4 regions of the Streptomyces sp. NPDC047971 genome follow, and region 1 is predicted to be linked to each of the others. Evidence: riboswitches for the same ligand, from Rfam matches in the RefSeq annotation. Region 1 holds a riboswitch; each other region holds the start of a gene.

Region 1 (3,987 bases):
GTCGGCGTTCCTCGCCGAGCTGGCCGCCGACCGCTTCGCCACCTGCCAGTATCTGCGGATCGCTCTCGCCACCGGCGCGGTCGACGCGGCGAACGCCGGCCATCCGCTGCCGCTGCTGCGCCGCGCGGACGGCACGGTGGACCGGCTGGAGCTGTCCGTCGGGCCGCCCCTGGGGCTCCCCGCCGACTGGGATCCCACCCCGTATCCGCCGACCACGGCGCGGCTCGCTCCGGGCGAGACCCTGCTGCTGTACAGCGACGGGCTGGTCGAGCGGCCCGGCGAGGACATCGACCGCGGGCTGGCGCGGCTGGCCGCCGCGCTCTCGGGCGGCCCGTCGGATCCGGAGGAGCTCGCCGACCACCTCCTGGACACCCTCACCCCCGGACCGCACGCGGAGGACGACGCGGCGTTGCTGATGCTGCGCCGGGACGGCCCGTGACCGCCGCGACTCCGGCACCGGCCCACCTCCGACCAGCGCCGCCCATTGGTCTGCCTCGCCACCAATCATCTTCCAAGCATCAAGCGCACCTTGGAAGTTCACCGAAGAATTACCGCACGGATCTATACCTTTAGGCCGCGCTCCCCCATCCTTTCCTCGGTGTGCCGCTGGGGCACGCAGTGACGCGAGAGGCGGGGCATGACTCCCATCAGCCGCAGGGGATTCGTCGGGATCGGGGCAGGTCTCATGGCGGGCGCCGCGCTCCCCCCGGGTACGGCATCGGCCACCGCCGCGGCCGCCACCGGCACGCTCACCGACGTCAAGCACGTCGTGATCCTCATGCAGGAGAACCGCAGCTTCGACCACTACTTCGGCAGGCTCCGCGGCGTCCGCGGCTTCGGCGACAGGGCCGCGGGCAACATCCCGGGCGGCTGGGGCACCTTCAACCAGCCCAACTGGGGTGGCCGTCAGTACCCGTGGAAGCTGAGCTCCACCCCGCCCGCCGGCGGCGTCGACGGCGAGACGCTGGCCCAGTGCAACGGCGACCTGCCGCACAGCTGGACCTCCCAGCACGCGGCGTGGAACAAGGGCCGCATGGACAACTGGGTGACCGGTGTCGGCAACACCCGCACCCTCGGCTATCTCGACCGCGGCGACATCCCCTTCCACTACGCCCTCGCCGACAACTACACGATCTGCGACGCGTACTTCTGCTCGGCGCTCAGCGCCACGGGCCCGAACCGCACCTTCCTGTGGAGCGGAAGGATCGACGCCTCCAGCAAGGACGGCGGGGACGAGTCCGGGCTCACCTGGGAGACCTACGCCGAGGCGCTCCAGCGCGCCGGGGTGAGCTGGAAGGTCTACCAGAACGCGCAGGACAACTACGGCGACAACGGTCTCGCGTACTTCAAGAGGTTCACCGACGCGCGCCCCGGCGACCCGCTGTACGACCGCGGCATGGGCTCGGTCCCCAAGGTCACCGGATCGACCCCGGACGACATCGCCGCCGCGATCCGCGCCGACGTCGTCGCCGGGACGCTCCCCCAGGTCTCCTGGGTCGTGGCCAACGAGGCGTTCTCCGAGCATCCGTACGCCCCGCCCGGCGACGGCGCGCACTTCGTGGACCTCGTCTACCGGGCGCTGGCCGCGAACCCCGAGGTGTTCGACGGGACGGTCCTCTTCCTCAACTACGACGAGAACGACGGCTTCTTCGACCACGTCCCGCCGCCGGTCGCACCGCCCGGGACCCCGGGCGAGTACCTCGACGGCGTCCCGATCGGGCTCGGGTTCCGGGTTCCCATGCTCGTCATGTCCCCGTGGACCCGCGGCGGTTGGGTCAGTTCCGAGGTCTTCGACCACACCTCCGTCCTGCGGTTCATGGAGACCTGGACGGCCGCCCTCGGCACTCCCGCCGCGTGCCCGAACATCAGCGCGTGGCGGCGCAGGGTCACCGGTGACCTCACCGGGGTCTTCGACTTCGCGCACCCCGTCTTCGGCGTTCCCTCGGGGCTCCCGTCCACCGCCGAGGTGATCGGACAGTCGACCTGTGCCCCGCTGCCCAACCCGGTCCCGCAGGACAACGCCCTGCCCGCCCAGGAGGCCGGCACCCGCCCGGCGCGCGCCCTGCCCTACCAGGTGAACGGCAACCTCGACCGGTTCGAGTTCGGTGCCGCCGGCAAGATCCTGGCCTGGTTCTCGATGACCAACCAGGGCGCCCAGGCGAAGCGCGCCGCGCACTTCACGATCCATCCGCACCAGCACCGGGACACGGCGGCCTGGCAGTACACCGTCGACGCGGGCACGACGTCGACGGACTACTTCAACATCGGGCTCGGGTCGGGATCCGGCAAGTACGACATCTCGATGATGGGCCCGAACCGCTTCCTGCGCCGGTTCATCGGCGACGCCTCGAAGCCGGGCAGGGCCGTCGAGGTCGCGGCGCGGTTCGCGACCGAACCGGGCACCGGCAGGACGGCGATCTACTTCACGATGACCAACGCCTCCGCCGGGCCGGTGACCTTCACGATCCGCTCGAATGCCTACCGCTCCGACGGGCCGTGGACGTACACGGTGGCCGCGAACTCCTCCCGGGAGGACTACTTCAACGCCGTGGCGTACCACAACGGCTGGTACGACTTCACGATCCTCGCCGACGTCGACGGGACCTGGTCGCGCCGCTACACGGGCCACATCGAGACCGGCGCGGCGAGCGTCACGGGCTGACACACAGCCACACTCTCCACCCAAAAGGGGCACAAGGGTCTTTATTAACCCTTGTGCCCCTTTTCTCAACTCACCTGAATTAGCCGTAATGACCGATTTGACACTCCTGGTGAGATGAATCACGCAAAGGGCCTTCAGCGATCTTCTCGCACCTTCCGTCCCCTTACCCCTCAAGGAAGTTCAGCGCGGCGGACGCGGCGCTGAACCCTCTCTCGAATTACCCACGGACAAGACGTCTTGTTTCTGTCGACATTTCTCGCCTACGGTCACCTCGACCCGGACGGATCGCCTAATCCTGCCACCGTCCGAAAAGACCGATCATTCACCCGAAGGCAGGAGCGGGGGACCCACTATTCGCCGGTCCGGATTCTCCGGAGCGGCTCGGGGTGAAGTCGCACGTGTGCGGCCGGGCATCTCCAGCCCGAACCCGACAGCTCACCCCGCAGGCGCCGGAGAGGAATGCATCATGCCCGCACACGGTAAGCACCGGCGCCCCAAGCGACGTCCCCTGACCCGCGGTATCGCCCTCGCGAGCACGGGCGGCGCCGCACTGGCCCTGCCCCTGGTCGCCACGGCCACGGCCCACGCGGCGCCCCAGGCGGCCCCCGCGGCCACCCCCGTCGAGAAGACCGTCTTCAGCGCCCCGGTAAAGATCGCGGAATCAATTCCGGCCGCCCAGAATTCTGCTGCCAAGACCTATAAGGTCGTCCCCGGCGACTCCCTTTCGGTGATCGCGCACGAGCAGGACGTCCAGGGTGGATGGAAGGCCCTGTACCGCGCGAACCGCAGCGCCGTGGGTGACAACCCGTCACTTATCCACCCCGGTCTCGAACTCACGCTCAGCGGGAATTCCGCCACCGCTCCGAAGCAGCCCAAGCAGTCGAAGTCCTCGGCCCGTTCGGACGCCGACCGGGCCGACCGCTCGCAGCAGCGGAGCGCCGCTCCCGCCAAGGCCGCCCCCGCGAAGCCCGCCGCCGCGGCTTCGGGGAAGGCCGCCGCCGCGGCCCCCAAGGCAGCCCCGGCGAAGGCCTACGCCGACAACCTCGACGGCTGGATCCGCGAGTCGCTGGACGTCATGGCGCGCTACGGCATCCCCGGCACGTACGAGGGCATCCACCGCAACATCATGCGCGAGTCCTCGGGCAACCCGCAGGCCATCAACCTCTGGGACTCCAACGCCGTCAAGGGCACCCCGTCCAAGGGTCTCCTCCAGGTCATCGAGCCGACCTTCCTCGCGTACCACGTGCCGGGCACGTCGATGGACCTCTTCGACCCGGTCGCCAACATCACCGCGGCCTGCAACTACGCCGCGGACCGCTACGGCT
Region 2 (3,987 bases), on a different contig from region 1:
GTCCTGCTGATCTTCCTGCTGCGCCGCCGCGACTTCACCGGTCTCGTCGACGGCGTGGTGATAGCGGGCCTCACCGCCAGCGGCTTCGCCTTCACCGAGAACATCCTCTATCTCGGCCGGGCCTTCGGGGAGGACCAGGAGATCGGCACGTCCGGCATCGGTTCGATGACCGCCGGCACCTTCTTCGTACGGATCGTGATGTCGCCGTTCGCGCATCCGCTCTTCACCGTGCTCACCGGTCTCGGCTTCGGCTTCGCCGCTCTGGCCACCCGGCGTCAGCGCGTGCGCCGCGTCCTGCTGCCGGTGACCGGGCTCGTCCTCTCGATGGGCGTGCACGCCCTGTGGAACAGCTCGGCGACGGTCCTCGGACCGTGGGGCTTCATCGTGGTGTACGGCATCTTCATGGTGCCCGCCTTCGGGCTGCTGACGTGGCTGGCGATATGGAGCAGGCAGCGGGAGCTGCGGACGATATCCGGGCAGCTCCCGGCGTACGCGGCGGCCGGCTGGCTCTCCCCCGCCGAGCCGCTGGCGCTCTCCTCGATGCGGGCCCGTTCCCTCGCCCGGGACTTCGCCCGCCGTACGTACGGCGCGTCGGCCGCCGTCGCGGTCGGGGAGTACGAGGCGTTCGCGACGACCCTCGCCTTCCTGCGGCACCGCGCTCTGCGCGGCGCGGGCGGCCCGGACTTCATCGCCCGCGAGCAGGAGCTGCTCCACCATCTGTGGCAGCGCAAGTCGGTCGCCTCCCCCGCCCTGACCTACGCGGCGCGGGCGACGGGCCAGGTCTGGGCCCCGCCGCAGTACCTCGACTACGGCGGCTACAACCCCTACCGGAGCTAGGGCCGGTCGGCGGGCCGGGTGCGGCCGGTCCCGACGGGGTCGGGGGTGAAGGGGTGTTCCGGCAGCCCTGACGTCGGGGGGGTGCCGCCAGGACTGCCGGAGTCGTGGGGCCGTGCGCGAGGGACGCGCCCCGCGCGAGGAGCGCGGGAAGGCCGTACGCGAAGACGCGCCCCGGGCGAGGAGCGCGCCGGGGCGCGTCGAAAGGCTCAGTGGCCTCGTCCGCCCGGTGGGGTCAGACCGACAGGCCCTTGTCCCGAAGCCAGGCCGCCGGGTCGATGCCGTCGCCGCCCGCGGTGTGGACCTCCAGGTGCAGGTGCGGGCCGGTCACGTTGCCGGTCGCGCCGACGCGGCCGATCGTCTCGCCGGTGCCCACGGACTGGCCGACGCTCACCGTCATCGAGGACAGGTGCGCGTACCAGACCTCCGTGCCGTCCTCCAGCTCCAGGACGATCCGGTAGCCGTACGAGCCGGACCAGCCCGCGGACTTGATGGTGCCGCCGTGGACCGCCTTGACCGGGGTGCCGGTGGGCGCGGCGAAGTCGAGGCCGGTGTGGTAGCCGGAGGACCACATGGAGCCGGACTGGCCGTACGTGGAGGTGAGGGTGTACGAGGAGGTGGGGAGCGAGTAGCTGGCGGCGAGCTTGGCCAGGCGCTCCGCCTCGGCCTTCGCCGCGGCCTCGGCCTCGGCCTTCTTCTTCGCCTCCGCGGCGGCCTTCTCGGCCGCGTCGGCCTTCGCCGCCGCCTCGGCCGCGGCCTTCTCGGCCGCCTGCTTCTCCGCCTCGGCCTTCTCGGCCGCGTCGGCGGACGCCTGCTGCTGCTCGGCCTGCTGGAGGATGCGGGCGCGCAGTGCCTCGCCGGCGTCGGCGGTGGACTCGGCGGCGGAGCCGCCATCGATCTTCGCGGCGTCGTCGGCCGGGAGGGCGAGGGTGGCGGTGAGCGGCTGCGGGTTGTTCGTCCCGGAACCCGCGCCGTCCTCGTCGGAGATGAGCTCGCCGACGCCCGGCAGTTCGGAGGCGTCCGGGAGGTTCAGGTCCGGGAGCGAGATGGAGACCGGGGGCTTGTCCTTGGCGGTGGCCATGCCACCGGCGCCGACCGCCGCGATGACACCGACGCCGAGGACGGTGGAGGAGCGGGCGAAGGCCGAGCGCTGCTTCACGACACGGTGGCGGCCACCGGAGCGGGCCTGCTGGCGAAGGGAGTCCTCGGTGGGGTTCCACTCCCCCCACGCCGTGGCGTCGTCCGAACCGGCGGCGCCCGGAGCACCGAACGCTTGGAACCCGTCGAAGGTGTCTTCGGGCGCAGGGGTGTTGGACGCCACGGAGGCGTACTCCTTTCCTTCCTTCTCGCCTACCGGGTTAGCTGACGGGTTCGGAGCAGGAAGGTCTCCTACGGGCGGTGTCGCACGGGTGCGACGGTGCCCGATTCACCCCAAGTGGTGGTTCCCCGGTTCCCTTTCAGGATTCGGCGCACGCGCACGGTGCCGTCTCTTGCGACGGCTGGGACGACCGCGCTGCGTTATCGAACGTTAATAGACAGGACGGTGGGATTCCAAGCCGTTCCTCTTGATCGTTCACGAGATTAAGGCGGTACAGACCGATTTGACCACGCTTCAGTAAACCCCTGTACGGAGGGAAAAGAACTGACGGTGTGTCACTTGTTATCTCAGCGGTACCTCTCCACTACGCATGGTCACGGCACCACCGGCATCGTCCGCCGCCGCTCCGGCTGCCCCGTCGCCGGACGGCTCACCGCGAGCAGCGCCATGTCGTCCGTGGAGCCCCCGCCCGTGTACCGGCGGACGTCGTCGACCAGGGCGTCCAGGAGCTCCTCGGGCCCCGGGAAGATCCGCCCCGAGAGCCGCTCGGCCGGATCGTAGAAGACGCCCGCGGAGTCGCGCGCCTCGGAGAGCCCGTCGGTGTAGAAGAGCAGCGTCGCGCCCGGCGGGTAGGCGTTCTCCTCCGCGCGGTCGGGCCACGCGGCCAGTTCGCCCATGCCGAGCGGCAGCGCGGGCTCGCTCGGCGCCAGCAGCTCCAGGGCCCCGTCCGCGTGGAGCAGCAGCGGCTCGGGGTGGCCGCGGTTCAGCACCCGCACCCGTCCGTCGACCCGCGGGATCTCGGCCAGGACGGCCGTGGTGAACCCCTCGAAGGCGTCGAGGCTGGAGCGGCGCATGCCCTCCCGGGCCAACGCCCGCTCCAGCCGCTGGGCCACGCCCTCCAGGGTCGCCTCCTGCTCGGCCGCCTCCCGGAAGGCGCCGATCACGATGGCGACCGCCTCCACCGCGTCCAGCCCCTTTCCCCGCACGTCTCCGACGACGAGCCGCACCCCGTACGGCGTGTCCTGGACGGCGAACAGGTCGCCGCCGATGAACGCGTCCGCCTGTGCTGCCTCGTAGCGAGCCGCCACCTGGAGACCGCCGATCCGCTCGGCCGGCGTCGGCAGGACCGCCTTCTGGGCGGCCGCCGCGATCACCCGGGCCGAGGCCAGCCGCTCGCCGCTGCGCACCACGACGCGGTTGATGAGCAGGGCGAGGGCGGCGACGGTGGCGGTGGTGAACGTCTCGGTGAGGGAGGGGATTTCGGCTGCGGTGTCGTTGTAGAGGTGCAGACCGACGCCGGCGAGGATCGCCGCGATACCGGTGAGCAGGGTCGTCAGCATCGAGAAGAACGGCGCCGCGATGAGCGGAGCGGCCGAGAACATCGGGGCGGCCGTGTACGCGGGCGGGGTGGAGAGGTCGAAGACGACGCCGCCCAGGATGACGAGCGGGGGCAGGGCTCGGATGAACCGTCGGGCCCGCTCGGCTCGGGGCCCCGGACGCACGTCCATCTCGCCGCCGGCACCTCGCTGCCCCTGCCCCACCTGTGCTCTCCTGCCCGGTCCGTACACGGCGACGGACCGTACCGCGCCCTCCCCAGGGTGGCGGGAGCCGCGCCGTGCGGCGACCCCCGCTCGGCCGAGTGGGTGACACCCGCCGAGCCGGGCACTCCCAAGCCCCCGCCCCTCACCTCCGCGCGCCCCCGCCCCTTACCCCCGTGCCTCCGGGGCCGCGTCCGCGCTCAGCCGCCCCCCGCGCCCCAGCGCCCCCACCGCGCCCGCGCACGACAGGCCCACCCCGCACAGCACCAGCCACGGCGTCGCCGACCACCCCGTCAC
Region 3 (3,987 bases), on a different contig from region 1:
ACGTCCGGCTGGAGCGCGAGGAGCAGCTGCACATCGGCGTCACCGACAGCCATCCGCGGTGGCCCCAGCGACTCCCGGCGGCGGTGCAGCAGGACAACGGCCGGGGGATGGTCATCATCCGCTTCCTGGCCAAGGAGGCGGGCGGCCGGCTCTCGGTCACCCCGACCAGGGAGGGCGGCAAGACCGTCTGGATCAACCTCCCCTGGACCCCCTCAGCGAACCGGACCCCCGCGGTCCTGACCTAGAGCGTGTCGCAGAAGATCGTGTCCGGAACGTAGCGCCGCCCGCCGGCCCCGCGACGGCCGGCGTTCACGGGGCCGCACGGGCGAAGCCGCTCCGCAGCAGCGCCCGGAGCGACCGGGCCGCCGGCCCCGACTCCTCGCCGCGGTGCGCCACCGAGATCGTCCGACGGAACGACGTCGGCTCCAACGCCCGCACGCCCAGGGGAGACGCCGCCATCATGGCGACCATCTCCGGCACCACCGCCACCCCGAGCCCCGCGCTGACCAGCGCGCACACCAGGGCGTACCCCGGCGTCCGGCACACGACCGACGGGCTCACGCCGGCCCGGGCCAGCGCGCCCTCCACTCCTCGCCTCGACGGATGGTCCGGCGCGCTGCTGATCAACGGCTGGCCGGCGAGCTCCGCGATCGGCAGCCGGCCGGAGCCTTCCGCCAGCACATGGCCCGGCGCCGTGACCAGGACCAACTCCTCCACCAGCAGGGGCTCCAACGCGACCCCGGGCGGCGGCGGCGCGGGCTCGGCGGGCTCGTAGACGTGGGTGATCGCCAGATCGACCTCGCCCTCGGCCACCGCCGCCACCCCGCCCGGCGGCTCGTATTCGGCCACCGTCAGCTCCACGTCCGGATGAGCCCGGCGGAACGCGCTCAGCACCGGTGGGAGCAGATGGATCCCGACGGTGGTGAAGGTGCCGACCCGGAGCCGGCCGCCGGAGAGTCCGCTGAGCTGCGCCAGCTCGTGGCGCGCCCGCTCCATCTCGTCCAGGACACGGCGCGCTCGGCTGACGAGCAGTTCACCGGCGGGCGTCAGCCGCGCGCCCCGGTGGTGCCGGACGAGCAGCGCGGCGCCGGCCTCCCGCTCCAGTTTGGCGAGCTGCTGGGAGAGCGCGGGCGGGGTGTACCCGAGCCGGGCGGCGGCCCGGGTGATCGAGCCGTCCTCGGCGACCGCCACCAGTGCCGCGAGCCGCACCAGATCCTGCATAAAGGATTCCTTTGGCCAGACCCAGAAGATCGTGTCTACACACTAAAGGCTTGCGGCGGGCACGCTGGGGTCATGGACGGACAGCTGATCGCCTTCATCGGGGTCGCGGCGGGCATGGTGGCCATGCCGGGAGCCGACTTCACGGTCGTCGTACGCAGCGCGCTCGCCTCTCGGCGGGCCGGGGTGGCCAGTGCGGTCGGGGTGGCCGGCGGGCTCCTGGTGCACACCGCCCTCGCGGTGGCAGGCCTGGCGGCCGTGCTGATCGCGGTGCCGGCGCTCTACCGCGCCCTCCAGATCGCCGGTGGCGTGTACGTCCTCCACCTCGGCGTACAGGCCCTCCGCGGCGCGCTGCGGGCGACGGGGGAGGCCTCGCCCGCCACCGCGGGGGAGGCGCGGGTCGGCCGCGCGCTGCGCCAGGGGTTCCTCGCCAATGTGCTGAACCCGAAGGCGCCCGTGCTCTTTCTGAGTCTGCTGCCGCAGTTCGTGCCGGACGGTGTCGCGGTCGTGCCCCGCACACTGTTGCTGGCGTCCGTCGTGGTGCTGCTCGCTCTGCTGTGGTTCCCCCTGGTGGCCGTCCTGGTGGACCGCCTCGGTCACTGGCTGCGCCGTCCGCGGACGGCCAGGACCGTGCAGGGGGTGACGGGCGGCGCGCTGGCCGCCCTGGGGCTGACCCTGTTGTCGGCTCCCCTCGCGGGGAACTGAGGCGGGTGCGCGGGTGAGGGTGCGGCGGCGCCACCGCACCCCCCCCGTGAGGCCGTCGTTCAGCCGGCGAGGAGGCAGGCCGTCGGGGCTCCGGCCGGAGGGGCTCCGGCCGGTGCGGATCCGCCGGTCACCCGCTCATCGGACCCGGCCGTAGGAGATCTTGGCCGACCAGATCCTGTCGAGCTTCACCCAGGAGCCCTTCTTGGGCGAGTGCCAGATCTTGTTGTTACCGGCGTAGATGCCCACGTGGTACACCCGTCCACCCGAGTGGAAGAAGACCAGGTCACCCTTCTGCCGGCTGGAGGCGGAGATGTGCCGGGTCTTGTTGTACTGCTGCTGCGCGGTACGGGGCAGGGACTTGCCCGCCTTCTTGTACGAGTAGAGCGTGAGCCCCGAGCAGTCGAACCGGCTCGGTCCCGACGCTCCGTACCGGTAGGGCGATCCCTTCTTGGCCGCCGCGATGCTCAGCGCCTTGCCGGCGTGCGCGGTCGCGGCCTGGGCCTCGGGGGTGGCGCCCGGCGCCAGCATGGTGCCGCCGACGGCGGCGAGGGTGAGAGCCGAGACGGCTCCGGCCCGGGACAGCAGGGACGGGACATGAATCTGCGCAGTCATGCGCAACCCTTCGTCAGCCGCCTGTGAAGGATGACCTGTCGGGTTCGGGCTGGCGAAGTTGCCCGGCCGCGGCTGCGGCTTCACCCCGAGGCACGACCCCCATGCGCGGTCGTCCCGTACTGCTCGGGTCCTCCACTCCTGCCGATCCACTCCTGTCGACCAGACATCCGGGACGGCGGCAGGACTCGGCGTCCGCCCGGACCGCCCCGCCGTGGTGGCGGGGGCTTGTCGTCGTGAGGGATCTTGACTCACTTTCAGGGCGAAATCCGAGTTGAAACGACGCTATGTGAGGCTCCTCACGACTGATCCATTCGGGTGGACAGACATGTTTCGTGATCTTCTGAGATGGGGCTGACGAGCCCCGCACCAGGGGAGAAACGCCCGATTCAGCCAGATGCGTACACCTGTTGCGCAACTCACCCCGCACATATGTCGATTCATCGACTACGCCGAACGAGGGAGGCTTTCCGTGGCCGTGCTGGGCCGAGTGGACCTCGACACGACACGCGGAAATGTCAACTCGCGCGTGTCCCGGGCACGGTGACCCGCTCCGAACGGCGTTCCCCGTCCAACACCCGCAGCGCGCGGGCCAACGTCTCCGCGTGCACCTCGGCCTCGCCGCGCCCATGCATCACGGTCAGGGCGTCGCGCAGCGCGGTGGCCCGCCCCACCAGGGCCTGTGCCGCCCGTAGCGCTCCATAAGTATGCGAGATCCTGGATGGATTGATCCTCCCCAGGAGGTCCACGACGGCGAGGTAGGCGTCGACGACCTCGCCCTCGGCGCGGGTCAGGGCGGGCAGTGGCGGCAGCTCGGGGACCATCGCGCTCACCTCGCCCCGCGGCCGGACGACCCCCGGTTCTGGACCACGTGATCCACCAGGCCGTACGCGGTGGCGGCCGGCGCGTCGAGGATCGTGGTCCGGTCGATGTCGGCGTCGATCCGCTCGCGGCTCCGTCCGGTGTGGGTCGCCAGCATCCCGGCCGTCATCGCGCGCAGCCGGAGCAATTCCCGTGCCTGGATGTCCAGATCGCTGGGCTGCCCCCGCAACGGCTCCTCCATCGTGGGCTGCTGGAGCACGACCCGGGCGCCGGGCAGCGCGAGCCGCTTCCCGGGCGTCCCGGCCGCGAGCAGCACGGCGGCGGTGGACACGGCCTGGGCGAGGCAGATGGTCTCGACCTCGCAGGTGACGACCTGCATCGTGTCGTAGATCGCGGACATCGCGCTGGGCGAACCGCCGGGGGAGTTGATGTACAGCGAGATGTCCCGGTCGGGGTCGGCGTACTCCAGATGCAGGAACTGGGTGATGACGTCGTTGGCCGAGGTCTCGTCGATCGGCGTGCCGAGGAAGACGATCCGCTCCTCCAGCAGCTTGGAGTACGGGTCGAGGGTCCGGCTGCCGAAGCTGGTGCGCTCGGTGAACTCGGGAAGGACGTGGCGGGCGTGCATGGGCG
Region 4 (3,987 bases), on a different contig from region 1:
CCGTCACGGAGGACCACGTCCGCTTCCCAGTGGTCGGGGTAGGCGTGTTCCGGTTGTGCCGGCTGTTCCGACGCGCTCTGCATGGGGCAAGCGTACGGCCGGGGTACGCCTGTGGCACCGGTCGCGCGGCGTCTGTGTGCCGTGCAAGGTGGGGGTTGACGAGCGGCCCCGGGACCGGGGCCGGACGTCTGCCACGAGCATCCCGCCAACCGTGAGAGACTGGTCTAGACAACCCGCTTGAGACTTGAAGGGCAACACCATGGCTGAGCGCCGCGTCAACGTCGGCTGGGCCGAGGGCCTGCACGCCCGCCCCGCCTCCATCTTCGTCCGTGCCGCCACGGCCTCCGGCGTCCCCGTGACGATCGCCAAGGCCGAGGGCAACCCGGTGAACGCCGCGTCGATGCTCGCGGTGCTCGGTCTGGGCGCGCAGGGCGGCGAGGAGATCGTGCTCGCCTCGGACGCCGATGGCGCCGAGGCCGCTCTGGACCGTCTGGCCAAGCTGGTTGCCGAGGGGCTCGACGAGCTTCCCGAGACCGTCTGACCGAATTGCCATGGAGCCGCACCCGCCGATATGACGGCGTGTGCGGCTCCATTGTTTTCGCCGCCGCCCCGGATGTCGGCCCGCACGGAATACCGCAGGACATAAAAGGGCAGCACGAAGAAGGCCCTGAGAATTCCTATTCTTTGTATACGGCCCGCGTGTTAATTCCGGGCGCTCGCGGTGTTTACGACGTGTTGCGAAGACCTCACACGACCCCGTTCCGGACGCTTCAGCCGGTGCTGCGCCAGCGAACGCTCGGCATGCAGCGCGGTCAGCGCGCGGGCCCGCTCGGCGTCTCCGCGGGCCACGGCGTCGACGATCGCACCGTGCTCGGCCCATGCCTCCACGGGCTGGGCGGCGGGTTCGACGGCGTACATCCAGGCGATCTTGTGCCGCAGCTGGGTCAGCAGCGCCGTGAGCGCCGGGCTGCCCGACGCCTGCGCCAGCGTCTCGTGGAACCAGCCGCCGAGCGAGTGCAGATCCTCGCCCTGACCACGCCTGGCCCGCTCCTGTCCCAGCCTGACCAGGCCCCGCAGCACCTTGAGATGGGCGTCGGTGCGGCGCTGGGCGGCGCGGGCGGCGCCGAGCGGCTCCAGGAGGGACCGTACGTCCAGCAGGTCCGCCGCCTCCTGCTCGGTGGGCTCGGCGACATGGGCGCCGGCATGGCGGCGGCTGATCACGAAGCCCTCGGACTCCAGCGTGCGCAGGGCCTCGCGGACCGGGACGCGCGAGACCCCGTACCGGCGGGCCAGCTGCTCCTCGGTCAGCCGGCTGCCGCATGCGAGGACCCCGGAGACGATGTCGTCCCGAATCGCCGTGCATACCGAGTGCGCGGGAACGCGCATCTTCGACCTCCGCCTTCATCCGCGCGAAACGGTTCGTCGGCGACTCTATTGCAGCCGGGCGGAATTTCCGAAGGAGATCCGGGAACATGGATATCTTTTGGCCAGCGAAAAGCCCCGGCTCAGGACGAGCCGGGGCTTTTCTGACGCTGTTTCGCGGACTGCGTCAGACGTTCACGCCGCGGGCGCGCAGGTACGCGACCGGGTTGATGTCGGAGCCGTACTCGGCGGTGGTGCGCGCCTCGAAGTGGAGGTGCGGGCCGGTCGAGTTGCCGGTGGAACCCGAGAGACCTATCTGCTGGCCCGGCGTGACGGCCTGACCGACCGAGACACTGATGGCCGACAGGTGACCGTACTGGGTGTACGTGCCGTCGTTCATCCGGATGACGATGTTGTTGCCGTACGCGCCGCCCCAGCCGGCCTCGACGACGGTGCCGGAGCCGACGGAGACGACCCGGCTGCCGGAGGCGGCGCGGAAGTCGACGCCGGAGTGGCTGCCGGAGGACCAGAGCGCGCCACCGGCCTGGTAGCTGGTGGTCACGTACGAACCGGCCACGGGGAGCTGGAAGGAGTTCAGGCGCTTGCGCTCCGCCTCGCGGGCGGCGCGCTCCTTGGCCTCGCGGATCTCCTTGGCGCGGGCCTCGGCCTTGCGCTTCGCCTCCGCCTTGCGCTTCGCCTCGGCCTTGGCCCGTTCGACGGCCTCGGCGGCCTCGCGCTCCTGGGCGGCGGCCTGGGCGTCGATCGTGACGGCGAGGGAGTCCGCCGCGACGATCTGGGTCAGTCCGGTGTCCTCCGGCGAGGGGGCGTCCGGGTCGGCGGCGAGTGCCGGGGAAGCGAGGGTTCCGATGACGCCGGTGGTGGCGATGGTCGCGATGCCGGCGATGCCCGCGCCACGGCGCGCCAGACGGCTCGGACCACGATGCTTCCCGGTGGCACGGGTGAACGCCATGTAGTGGCTGATCCTTTCCTTCCTTCTCGCCTACCGGGTTAGCTGACGGGTTCGGAGCAGGAAGGTCTCCTACGGGCCCCTCCGCACGGGTGCGAAGGCGTCCGATTCACCCCAGGGACTTCGTGTGGGTCCCCGGCTCCCCAGGCTCGCGCCTGACGGGGACTCGGCGATGACTGTCCGATGCCACGGGCTCGCGGCGGGTTCAACTGGCGAACAGCCGGACCGACGCTAAGCGGATCGTCTTTCAATCACCAAACAGACACGCTCGTTTGTAAGACATGCCACAGGGCATACGACCCCCCTCTCCCGCAATGCGGACAAAGGGGAGGACCCCGCCATACCAGGATGACGGGGTCCTCGGAGTGGTGCGTGGGCGCCTCGATCAGCCGGTGACCACGGTCACTTCACCGATTCCGAGCGCGCGTACCGGCTCCTCGATCTGCGCCGCGTCACCGACGAGCACGGTGACCAGACGGTCGACCGGGAAGGCGTTCACGACCGCCGCGGTCGCCTCCACCGTGCCGGTCTCGGCGAGGCGCGCGTACAACTGCGCCTGGAAATCGTCCGGAAGGTGCTGCTCCACCTGGTCGGCGAGCGTCGCGGCGACGGAGGCGGCCGTCTCGTACTTGAGCGGCGCCACACCCACCAGGTTCTGCACGGCCACGTCCCGCTCGGCGTCCGTCAGACCCTCGGCGGCGAGGGTGCGCAGCACCTTCCACAGGTCGTCAAGTGCCGGGCCGGTGTTGGGGGTGTCGACGGAACCGCTGATGGCCAGCATCGAGGCGCCGTGGCCCTGGCCGTCGGAGCGCAGCACCTGGCCGAAGGCGCGGACGCCGTAGGTGTAGCCCTTCTCCTCACGCAGGACGCGGTCCAGGCGGGAGGTGAGGGTGCCACCGAGGCAGTACGTGCCGAGGACCTGGGCCGGCCAGACGCGGTCGTGCCGGTCGGCACCGACACGGCCGATGAGCAGCTGGGTCTGCACGGCGCCCGGCCGGTCCACGATGACCACGCGGCCGGTGTCGTCGGCCGTGATCGGCGGGACCGGCCGCGACTCCGCCGCGTCCCCCGTCCACGCGCCCAGCGACTCGGCGAGGACCTTGTCCAGGTCCACGTCGGTCAGGTCCCCGACGACGACGGCCGTGGCCGCGGAGGGCCGGATGTGCGCTTCGAAGAAGGCGCGGACGGCCGTGGCGTCGATCGCCTCCACGGTCTCCTCGGTCCCCTGGCGCGGCCGCGACATGCGCGAGGTGGCCGGGAACAGCTCCTTGGAGAGCTGCTTGGCCGCCCGGCGCGCCGGGTTGGCGGTCTCGTGCGGGATCTCGTCGAGCCGGTTGCGCACCAGGCGCTCGACCTCGCTGTCGAGGAAGGCGGGCGCGATCAGGGCCTCGGAGAGCAGACCGAGCGCCTTGGGCAGCCGGGAGACGGGGACCTCCAGGGAGACCCGTACGCCCGGGTGGTCGGCGTGCGCGTCGAGCGTGGCGCCGCAGCGCTCCAGCTCGGCGGCGAACTCCTCGGCCGAGTGCTTGTCCGTGCCCTCGGACAGGGCACGGGCCATGATCGTGGCCACGCCGTCCAAGCCCTCGGGCTCGGCGTCGAGGGGGGCGTCGAGGAAGATCTCGACGGCCACCACCTGCTGGCCGGGGCGGTGGCAGCGC

What was found. Region 1 has a riboswitch for cyclic di-AMP ahead of AB0D99_RS02690 (LysM peptidoglycan-binding domain-containing protein). Riboswitches for the same ligand answer to the same signal wherever they lie in the genome.
Positions count from the first base shown of each region.
Region 2: linked by a shared signal. The riboswitch ahead of AB0D99_RS14755 (M23 family metallopeptidase) and the one ahead of AB0D99_RS02690 (LysM peptidoglycan-binding domain-containing protein) in region 1 are both predicted to bind cyclic di-AMP.
Region 3: linked by a shared signal. The riboswitch ahead of AB0D99_RS05275 (C40 family peptidase) and the one ahead of AB0D99_RS02690 (LysM peptidoglycan-binding domain-containing protein) in region 1 are both predicted to bind cyclic di-AMP.
Region 4: linked by a shared signal. The riboswitch ahead of AB0D99_RS13515 (M23 family metallopeptidase) and the one ahead of AB0D99_RS02690 (LysM peptidoglycan-binding domain-containing protein) in region 1 are both predicted to bind cyclic di-AMP.

Region 1 covers NZ_JBEZNW010000002.1:17,616-21,602, forward strand. Annotated here, with positions in the region: gene AB0D99_RS02680 (SpoIIE family protein phosphatase) at 1-439, shown strand, start outside; gene AB0D99_RS02685 (phosphocholine-specific phospholipase C) at 638-2,662, shown strand; cyclic di-AMP (ydaO/yuaA leader) riboswitch at 2,965-3,124, shown strand; gene AB0D99_RS02690 (LysM peptidoglycan-binding domain-containing protein) at 3,129-3,987, shown strand, end outside.
Region 2 covers NZ_JBEZNW010000012.1:152,687-156,673, reverse strand. Annotated here, with positions in the region: gene AB0D99_RS14760 (PrsW family intramembrane metalloprotease) at 1-837, shown strand, start outside; gene AB0D99_RS14755 (M23 family metallopeptidase) at 1,070-2,155, opposite strand; cyclic di-AMP (ydaO/yuaA leader) riboswitch at 2,167-2,314, opposite strand; gene AB0D99_RS14750 (PP2C family protein-serine/threonine phosphatase) at 2,527-3,660, opposite strand; gene AB0D99_RS14745 (MFS transporter) at 3,859-3,987, opposite strand, start outside.
Region 3 covers NZ_JBEZNW010000003.1:258,142-262,128, reverse strand. Annotated here, with positions in the region: gene AB0D99_RS05290 (ATP-binding protein) at 1-245, shown strand, start outside; gene AB0D99_RS05285 (LysR family transcriptional regulator) at 310-1,221, opposite strand; gene AB0D99_RS05280 (LysE family translocator) at 1,294-1,923, shown strand; gene AB0D99_RS05275 (C40 family peptidase) at 2,059-2,535, opposite strand; cyclic di-AMP (ydaO/yuaA leader) riboswitch at 2,539-2,736, opposite strand; gene AB0D99_RS05270 (hypothetical protein) at 3,051-3,356, opposite strand; gene AB0D99_RS05265 (ATP-dependent Clp protease proteolytic subunit) at 3,362-3,982, opposite strand.
Region 4 covers NZ_JBEZNW010000011.1:72,792-76,778, reverse strand. Annotated here, with positions in the region: gene AB0D99_RS13530 (GNAT family N-acetyltransferase) at 1-83, opposite strand, end outside; gene AB0D99_RS13525 (HPr family phosphocarrier protein) at 260-541, shown strand; gene AB0D99_RS13520 (GntR family transcriptional regulator) at 703-1,386, opposite strand; gene AB0D99_RS13515 (M23 family metallopeptidase) at 1,550-2,332, opposite strand; cyclic di-AMP (ydaO/yuaA leader) riboswitch at 2,345-2,511, opposite strand; gene AB0D99_RS13510 (pitrilysin family protein) at 2,715-3,987, opposite strand, start outside.